Regions from separate parts of the Micromonospora sp. NPDC047756 genome, predicted to be linked through region 2. Evidence: riboswitches for the same ligand, from Rfam matches in the RefSeq annotation. Region 2 holds a riboswitch; the other holds the start of a gene.
What was found. Region 2 has a riboswitch for cobalamin ahead of ACZ6NZ_RS24555 (ribonucleoside-diphosphate reductase subunit alpha). Riboswitches for the same ligand answer to the same signal wherever they lie in the genome.
Positions count from the first base shown of each region.

Region 1: another riboswitch for cobalamin. It lies ahead of ACZ6NZ_RS07625 (acyl-CoA thioesterase); the one in region 2 lies ahead of ACZ6NZ_RS24555 (ribonucleoside-diphosphate reductase subunit alpha).

Region 1 is NZ_JBVJGQ010000002.1:559,968-564,646, reverse strand. Features, by position in the region: gene ACZ6NZ_RS07645 (PadR family transcriptional regulator) at 1-46, opposite strand, end outside; partial or broken gene ACZ6NZ_RS07640 (helix-turn-helix domain-containing protein) at 201-340, opposite strand; gene ACZ6NZ_RS07635 (carboxymuconolactone decarboxylase family protein) at 537-1,100, opposite strand; gene ACZ6NZ_RS07630 (alcohol dehydrogenase catalytic domain-containing protein) at 1,126-1,434, opposite strand; gene ACZ6NZ_RS07625 (acyl-CoA thioesterase) at 1,497-1,943, opposite strand; cobalamin riboswitch at 2,139-2,355, opposite strand; gene ACZ6NZ_RS07620 (copper resistance CopC family protein) at 2,465-4,588, shown strand; gene ACZ6NZ_RS07615 (copper chaperone PCu(A)C) at 4,654-4,679, shown strand, end outside.
Region 2 is NZ_JBVJGQ010000007.1:308,070-312,748, reverse strand. Features, by position in the region: gene ACZ6NZ_RS24565 (GNAT family N-acetyltransferase) at 1-226, opposite strand, end outside; gene ACZ6NZ_RS24560 (ribonucleotide-diphosphate reductase subunit beta) at 373-1,368, opposite strand; gene ACZ6NZ_RS24555 (ribonucleoside-diphosphate reductase subunit alpha) at 1,425-3,767, opposite strand; cobalamin riboswitch at 3,960-4,177, opposite strand; gene ACZ6NZ_RS24550 (enolase C-terminal domain-like protein) at 4,610-4,679, shown strand, end outside.

The DNA.
Region 1 (4,679 bases), on a different contig from region 2:
AGCCATGCGCCGACTGCTCGACGAGGAGTCCGAGGATCGGCAACACCAGGCTGTTCCTTGACGCGTCCAAAGGCACCCAGGCAACCTATAGGCGTATACGTCTAATCACAAGACCGAGCCAGGCGCCCGAGACGACGACCAGGTTGCACGTCAAAGGCGACGCCCTCGCCCACCGACCTAACGTGCAGCCGGTGGCGCGGGTCTGGTCTGGCGATGGAGCTGCGGACATAACGCACGAGAGGAGCGGGCCGTGCTGCGTGAGTCCGGCAGCCTTGCGTAGGTTCGCGAGGCGACGGCCAAGCGCCTGGCGCGCGGCACTGATCCCATCGCTGTCGCCCATCGGCCGCCCTCGGTGGTGAAGACGGGGTGTCTGCGGCGCTGGTGTCGATGAACGCGGTGTGGGAGGTGCCGGCCGTGGATGCGATCGAGTGCCGTTCGTCGTCGGTGAGCGCGCATCGTCGATCACGACCGTGATGGGCTACCACCTTGCCCATCGCGGGTGCAGGCGTCCACCGCTGTCGCCTGGAGGCGGTCCATCAGGGCGTGACGTCGGCGAAGCGAGGCGCGCCCGGCTCGAGTTCGACGCGGGCGGCCCGGGCGGCGAAGCTGATCGCGTGGTACCACCCACAGAGCAGGAACAGGTCCAGCAACTGCGACTCGTCCAGAACCTCGTGGGCGAATCGCCAGATTTCATCATCGATGTCCGCTGCGTCGTGCAGGGCGTCCGCCACCTGAATCAGCGCTTGTTCCCGGCCGGTGGCCCAGCACGGATCGTCCGGCATTCCGTGGGTGAGCGAGGCGATCTCGGTCCGGGTGAGTCCGGCGCGGTCGGCGAAAACCATCAGGTGGACGCCCCACTCGTACTCGCAGCGGCAGCGTGCGCAGGTGCGGAGGATGACGATTTCGCGCTCACGGAGTGTGAGGGATAGTTGCCGGCCGAGTTCGTATCGGCCCCAGTGGCTCATCGCGATGGTCATCGGCAAGTTCTTGGCGAACGTTCGGAACAGGCCGATCGGCGGCATGCTGGTCGGCATCATCGCGGCGAGTTGGGCCTCGACGTCCGCGGTGAAGGGTGATTCGAGCGCGGGTATGCGAGCCATAGCCACCTCCGAGGGCGATTCTGATTCAGAAGCACCATAGCGATTTGTTTTTCGAAGCGCCAGCGTGGTCGCGCCTTGGAACGACAGCGGGGCGAGCGAATGCGATCCCCAGCCCAGCGCGCTGACGACATGCCCGTGGTAGGTGCGTACCGCTGCGAACGACGCGTCGAGCGTCGCGCAGCCCGTACACCTCGTCCCCCGGCTCGAAGTCGGTCACCTCCGCGCCGACCGCCGCCACGACGCCGGCAAGGTCCAGGCCGAGCACCGCAGGCAGCTCGACACGCGCGTGCGCGGCCTTTCCAGCCTGGATCTTCGTGTCGAGAGGGTTGACCAGATCGACGGCGGGGCGGGTTCCTCGGACCGCGCCGGCGCCGCGACGGGCGCACCGCGCACGGGTCAGTCGTCTTCGGCACCGTCGAGCAGCGCCCGCCGCAACGCCAGCCGGTGCTCGCGGCGGATCTCCGCCTCCCGGTACCGTCGCCGGTCCCCGTCGGTCTCCGTCAGCAGCGGCGGCACCGTCCTCGGCTGGCCATCGTCGTCGATGGCGACCATGACCAGGTGGGCGGTGGCCACGTCGGTGGGCGGGACCGCCCGGTCCCACCGGTCGGCGGTCACCTTGACCGCCACCTCCATCGAGCTGCGACCGGCCCAGGTGATCCGCGCGTCGACGTGCACGACGTCGCCGACCCGCACCGCCCGCAGGAACGCGGTCTCGTCGATCGCGGCCGTGACCGCTGGCCCGTCGGAATGGCGGGCGGCGACCACCCCGGCCACCGAGTCGATGAGGTTGAGGATCCGGCCGCCGTGCACCGTACCCATCAGGTTCGTGTGGTGCTGGTCCATGATCTGCGACAGGGTCAGGTGCGACGCCGACGGTGCTCGGCCGGTGGTGGTGGTGGTGTCGTGCACAGCGGTAGTCCGTCCCTCGGGAAACCACACCCCCGGACCACGGACGCACACTGACGAGGACGCGCCCACGCAGAGAGCGCGACACGTCACCCGCTCAGCCCACCCGCGAGGCCGACGGCAGCGCACACGGTTGTGTACGCGGCACTGGCAGGTCTTCGGACTCGCGGGCCCGACCGGCTGCACGCCGGTCCCCTACTGGCCGTCGCTTCCCAGGCCACTGGCCCAGTGCTGATGACGGCGGTCGTTCCCACTCACCGCTGCGGGGCAGCCCCGGATTCCCACCGGGTTCCCTCTTACGACGCCCAGCCACCTCACGACCGGGCGAACCAGCGCCACCGGGAGCATAGCTGGCCAGGGGTGACGGCCCCTCCGCCCGGGAGGTGTTCGGCTTTAGCCATGTGAGGAAAAAGTTCGTCACCTCTTGTAAAAAGTCTCAGCCCAGTGAGGATATTCAGATGCGTCGTCACCCTCAGATTCCTGGGCGGGTGGTCTCGGGCCTCCTCGCGCTCCTCCTCGCCTCGGCTGTCGCTCTCCTCGCGTCCGCTCAGCCCGCCGCAGCTCACGGGACCCTCGCGATGTCCACGCCGGCGGGTGGCGCGACCGTGCGCGAGCCGTTGACCTCGGTGCAGCTGTTCTTCACCGAGAAGGCCGCTGCCAACGCGTTCTTCACGATCACCGCGCCGGGTGGCATCCGGGTCGACAATGGCTGGTCGTACGGGGAGCCGAAGCCGCTGGACAAGCCGGTGCGCGAGTACTTCCTGGTCAACGGTCAGTTCGAGCCACGCGAGTACACGACCGGGTTCCCCGCGACGGTGGCGGTCGCGCACCTGCCGGCCAAGGGCCAGTACTCGGTGAGCTACCTGTCGGTCGCCTCGGACGGCGACCCCGTACGCGGCACCTTGACCTTCCGCTACGACGGGCCGGCGACGGCGGCACCGAAGGGGTGGAGCCCGCCGTCGACCCAGCCGGATCCGGCGCTGTTGGCCACCGCCGAGCAACACGGGTCGTCCGGGCAGGCGTCGGCGGTGCCGACGGTCGCGGTCGAGACCGCCGTTCCGCCGTCCGCGGCAGCGGCCGCGCCGACCGGGTCGACGGACGAGAGCGGTCCGGGAGCAGTCGTCTGGGCCGGCCTGGCAACGGTGGCCACGGCAGCGGTGGCCGGATTCGTCGTCTGGCGTCGGCGGACGACCCCCGCCGGCCGACCCGCCGGCCGTGGCCGTACCTCGCCGACGACATCCGCTCGACGCGGCGCCGGCACCCGTCCCGGGACCAGGACCACCGGCGGCAAGGGCACCGGCAGCAAGACCGCCGGTAGCAAGACCGCCGTCAGCAAGACCGCCGTCAGCAAGGCCGCCGTCGCTAAGACCGACGGCGGAGCCGTCGCTGGCAGAACCGACGCGGGCAGAACCGTCGCGACGACCGGCAGCGCTACGCAGACCTCGGATGGTAAGCGGCGGCCCGGTGCCGTGCCGGCCGCGCGCAAGGAGACCGCGGTCGTCGTGGCTCGGACCGGCGTCTCGGTCGATCCAACTCCGACCGATGAGGACGCGAAAGCCCCCGCCACGACGGACAGTCGACCGCCCGTCGGCTCCGGGGCATCGGCTGAGCCGGATCTTGCCACGGCGACGCCCGGATCCCGGCTGAGCAACACCAGCCTGGCACTGTTCGTCGGTACCCTGGTGCTGGCGCTGCTCGGCGGGTTCGGATTGGCGCGCATCAGCGGCAACGAGGGCCCGGCCGCCAACACCGCCCGGCAGCCGGTCGGCGGTCCGCCCGCCTCCGGCCCGGCAGGGTCCGCGAACGACGGACACCAACACCCGGCGGGCACCGGACCGCACACGCACCGGGGTGACGGCGCGACCGGCGAGACACTCGCCACCGGGACGACCGTCAGCGCCGGCGGCTACACGCTGCAACCGCTGGAACGAACCCAACCCGCCGGGGTACGCGCCGACTACCGCTTCCGCATCGTCGGCACCGACCGGCAGCCGGCGACCCGCTTCGCGGTCGTCCACGACAAGCCGCTGCACATGATCGTCGTGGGCCGTGACCTGACCGGCTATCAGCACCTGCACCCGACGATGGCACCCGACGGCACCTGGAGCGTCCCCATGACGCTGGCCCGGCCCGGCGGCTACCGCGTCTACGCCGACTTCTCCGTCACCGCCGCCAACGGCACGCCGCTGCCGCTCGTGCTGGGCGTCGACCACACGGTGCCCGGCGCGCACACCCCGACCGCGCTGCCGCCGGCGCAGGCGAAGGCGACGGCTGGTCCGTACACGGTGTCGATGACCGGCACCCCGACGGTGGGGGTGACGGCACCGATCCACTTCCAGGTCGCCAGCGCCGACAGCGCAGCGCCCGCGCAGCTGGAGCGATACCTTGCCGCGTACGGGCACCTGGTGGTGGTTCGTGAGGGCGACCTCGGCTACGTGCACGTGCACCCCGAGCCGGAGCTGGTCGACGGGACGGTCAAGTTCTGGCTGACCGCGCCGAGTTCAGGCCGGTACCGGGCCTTCTTCGACTTCCAGGTCGCCGGCAAGGTGCACACCGGGGAGTTCACGATCAACGTCCCCTGACTCCGGAACTTTCTCCGTGCTGCGGCCGACCAACCTCCCAGCAGCAATCATCGGAGGAAGAACACATGCGCGCCACCAGCCCGAACGTTTC
Region 2 (4,679 bases):
ACACCGCGCGGGTCGAGGTCGGCGAGACGGCGACCCAGCCGAGCACCGTTCCACCCGGGTCGACGGCCACGAACCGGTGCCCGCCCAGTCGAGCGGCACTGAACGCCGCCCAGCCGGGCGCGGTGACCTCGAAGCTGGCGTCACCGGTGTCCAGGCCGGCCTGATAGATCGTCAGGACCCGGTCGGCGTCGGCGTCGGTCATGGGCCGCACGGTGATGTCGACCATCAGCACGTTCCTTTCCGGGCGGGCGACCACCCCGTCTCGGCTCGCTGGCCTGACGTTCCTTGATCAGGTGATGAGAAATAGCTAATGAGGTCGTCTCCAAGCTACTTTTCATCACCTGATCAAGGGAAGCGGATGGACCGAGGTCGCTAGAAGTCGTCGTCGAAGGCGACGGTGCCGGTCACCCCGACCTGGTACGCCGACACCCGCCGCTCGAAGAAGTTGGACAGCTCCTGCACGTCCTGCAACTCCATGAAGCCGAACGGGTTGCTCGACCCGTAGTGCGGCGCGATGCCGAGCTGGGCGAGGCGACGGTCGGCGACGTGCTGGAGGTACTCCCGCATGTCGGCCAGGGTCAGACCGGGCACCCCCTGACCCACCAGGTCCTCGGCGAACTGCACCTCACACTCGACCGCCTCGGTGAGCATCCGGCGAACCTGGTCGGCGAGGTCGTCGTCGAACAGGTCCGGCTCCTCGGCGCGGACGGTGTCGACGACGTCGAACGCGAACGCCATGTGCATGGACTCGTCGCGGAACACCCAGTTGGTGCCCGAGGCGAGACCGTGCAGCAGGCCACGGGAGCGCAGGAAGTAGACGTAGGCGAACGCGCCGTAGAAGAACAACCCCTCGATGCAGGCGGCGAAGCAGATGAGGTTGAGCAGGAACGTGCGCCGGTCCTCGCGGGACCGCAGCTCCCGCAGGTCGTTGAGCGAGTCGATCCACCGGAAGCAGAACTCCGCCTTGCGACGAATCGAGGGGATGTTCTCGATGGCCGCGAAAGCCTCGAAGCGCTCCGTCTCGTCGGGGACGTAGGTGTCGAGCAGGTTGAGGTAGAACTGGACGTGCACGGCCTCCTCGAACAGCTGGCGGGACAGGTAGAGGCGACCCTCCGGGCTGTTGACGTGCTGATAGAGGTTGAGCACCAGGTTGTTGGCGACGATCGTGTCGCCGGTGGCGAAGAACGCCACCAGGCGGCTGACCAGGTGCCGTTCGGCTGGCGACAACCTGTCCAGGTCGGCGAGGTCGGCGTGCAGGTCGACCTCCTCGACAGTCCAGGTGTTGCGGATCGCGTCGCGGAACCGGTCGAAGAAGTGCGGGTAGCGCATCGGGCGCAGAGTGAGGTCCATCCCGGGGTCGAGCAGCATGTGCGTGGTCCTCGTGTCGGTGGTGCTGGCGTCGGTGGTGGCGGCTTCGGGAACGGTCACTGGCATGCCTCGCACGACTCGGGGTTCTCCAGCGAGCAGGCGAGCGCCTCCGCGTCGAGGGCCACGGACGCGAGAGCGACGGGTGCGACGGGTGCGACGGCGCTGACGGTGGCCTGCTGGATCCGCGTCGCGGGACGCGAGCGCAGGTAGTAGGTGGTCTTCAGCCCGGCCTTCCAGGCATAGAGGTACATCGAGGAGAGCTTGCCGATGGTCGGCGCGGCCAGGAACAGGTTCAGCGACTGGGACTGGTCGATGAACGGAGCACGGGCGGCGGCCAGGTCGATCAGCGCCCGCTGCGGCAGCTCCCACGCGGTGCGGAACAGCTCCCGTACGCCGACCGGCAGCTCGGCGATGTCCTGCACCGACCCCTCCGCCCGCTTGATGGCCGAACGGATCCGTTCGGTCCACAGACCGCGGGCCTTCAGCTCGCGTACCAGAGCGGTGTTGACCTGGAGGAACTCCCCCGACAGGGTCTCGCGCTTGAACAGGTTGGACACCTGCGGCTCGATGCACTCGTAGCACCCGGCGATCGAGGCGATGGTCGCCGTCGGCGCGACCGCCACCAGCAGCGAGTTGCGCAGCCCGTGCGCCGCGACCTCTTCCCGCAGGGCCGCCCAACGTGCCGTCTGCGTACCCTCGACACCCCACAGGTCGGGCTGGAGCTGGCCCCGCGCGGCCCGGGTCTGCGGGTACGCCGGGTGCGCGCCGAACTCGCGCGCCAGGTCGGCGGAGGTCTCCAGCGCGGTCAGGTACAGCTCCTCGCTGATCCGGGTGGACAGCTCGCGGGCGGCCGGCGAGTCGAACGGCAGCCGCAACGCGAAGAAGGCGTCCTGCAGGCCCATCAGCCCGAGCCCGACGGGCCGCCAGCGGGGGTTGCTCGCCGCCGCCTGCGCGGTCGGGTAGTAGTTGATGTCGATGACCCGGTCGAGGAAGGTCACCGCGGTCCGCACCGTCGCGCGCAGCCGCTCCCAGTCGATGCCGTCGGCGCTGAGGTGGGCGGCGAGGTTCACCGAGCCGAGGTTGCACACGGCGGTCTCGGCGTCACTGGACACCTCGACGATCTCGGTGCAGAGATTCGACAGGTGCACGACGTTGCCCGGCTCGGCGGTCTGGTTGCAGAGCCGGTTCGACGCGTCCTTGAAGGTCATCCACCCGTTGCCGGTCTGGGCGAGGGTCCGCATCATCTTCCCGTACAGCTCCCGCGCCGGGACCTGCCGCACGTAGCGGCCCTGCGCCTCGGCCTGCCGGTACGCGGCGTCGAACCGCTCCCCCCACAGGTCGGGCAGCTCGGGCACCTCGTGCGGGTCGAACAGCGACCACGGCTCGTCGGCCTCGACCCGACGCATGAACTCGTCCGGCACCCAGTTGGCCAGGTTCAGGTTGTGGGTGCGGCGGGCGTCCTCGCCGGTGTTGTCCCGCAGTTGCAGGAACTCCTCGATGTCCGGGTGCCACGGCTCCAGGTAGACGCAGGCAGCGCCCTTGCGTCGGCCACCCTGGTTGACCGCGGCGACGCTCGCGTCCAGCGTGCGCAGCCACGGCACGATCCCGTTGGACTGCCCGTTCGTGCCCCGGATCAGCGCGCCCCGGGAGCGGACCCGGGAGTACGCGATGCCGATGCCCCCGGCGAACTTGGACAGGTTGGCGACCTGGGCGTACCGGGCGTAGATCGAGTCCAGCTCGTCGAGCGGGGAGTCGACCAGGTAGCAGGAGGACATCTGGGTGTGCCGGGTGCCGGAGTTGAACAAGGTCGGTGAGCTGGGCAGGTAGGCCAGGCTGGACATCAGCCGGTAGAAGTCGACCGCCTCGCCCGCCGTCCGGGACAGGCCGCAGGCCACCCGCAGCAGCCAGTACTGCGGGGTTTCCAGCACCAGTCTGCTGGTGGGGTGGCGCAACAGATAGCGGTCGTACACCGTGCGCAGGCCGAAGTACTCGAACCGGCGGTCGCCGTCCGGGTCGATGGCGTCATCGAGCGTCGCGGCGTGTGCGGCGACGAAGACGGCGGTGTCGTCACCGATCAGGCCCTCGGCGTGGCCGACCCGGATCGCCGCGCTGAACGAGGTGATGCCCTGTCGACGCACCTCCTTGTCGACGTAGCCGGCCAGCAGCCGCGCGGCCAGACGCGAGTACTGCGGCTCCTCACCGATCATCTCGGCGGCGGTCTGGATGGACAGCCGGTCGAGTTCGGCAGTGGTCGCGCCGTCGTAGAGGCCGCTGATGGTGCGGGTAGCCACCCGCAACGGGTCGACGTCGGTCAGGTCGTCGGCCCACCGCTCGACCGCCCGGACGATTCTGTTCACGTCCACGGGTTCGGTGCCGCCGTCGCGCTTGCGGACCTGCATCGGCGTCCGCCGCACTGTCGCGTCGCCGCTGGCCGGGACTACCTCGGTGACTGTCACCACTCGCTCCTCGGAGTTCGAGACCTGGTGGCCCGGACGCGAGGAGACAGACACCGACGGACGCACGCCGGCAGCGGCGTGGGTCAGGTGGCGTCAGCCGTCCCACGCGGCCTCGGACCGCCGCCCACCCGGGTGCGGGTACGCGGCGCGCTGGCAGGTCTTCGGACTCGCGGGCACGACCGGGCTCGCCGGTCTCCTACTGGCCGTCGCTTCCCAGGCCGAATTGGTGGCCCAGTGCTCATGACGGCTGTCGTTCCCACTCACCGCTGCGGGACAGTCCCGGATTTCCACCGGGTTCCCTGTTGCCTCGACCGCACTGGATGAGCGGCCGAACCAGCTGCGCTCGACACCATATATAGGGACGCAGCCGTTGTCACACCCCACATGTCGGTCTCGGGCGTGTCGACGGCGATGCGGTGACCACCGTCACCAACCCCCGGGAGCACGCAGCAGCCGACCGACGCCGGGCACCGGAGACGGGGCTCCGCGCACGGGTGTCGACATTCGACAAAGATGTGACGTATCGGGGCCGTGGCACTGGAGGCCACGCCTATACGTCGCCGTCGATACGTTGCGGCGAGGTGGAACATCCAATCTCCGGGGTCCGCCGCGCGCGTCGAGTTGGCCTGCCAACCGGCATGATCGGCGTCAAGGCGGATCGGCGGGAGCGGGAAAACATCATATGTCTGCACGCCAGAGGTGATCGACAACGTTGACGCGCTGGAGCAGCCCTCCGTATACTCCCAGTGATCATCTGATCTTTAGCCTAGCTGGGCGAGGAGCGCATGCCGCAGATCACTGCCGTCACCGTCGAAGACGTCCGCTTCCCCACCTCCCTGACCGCTGACGGGTCAG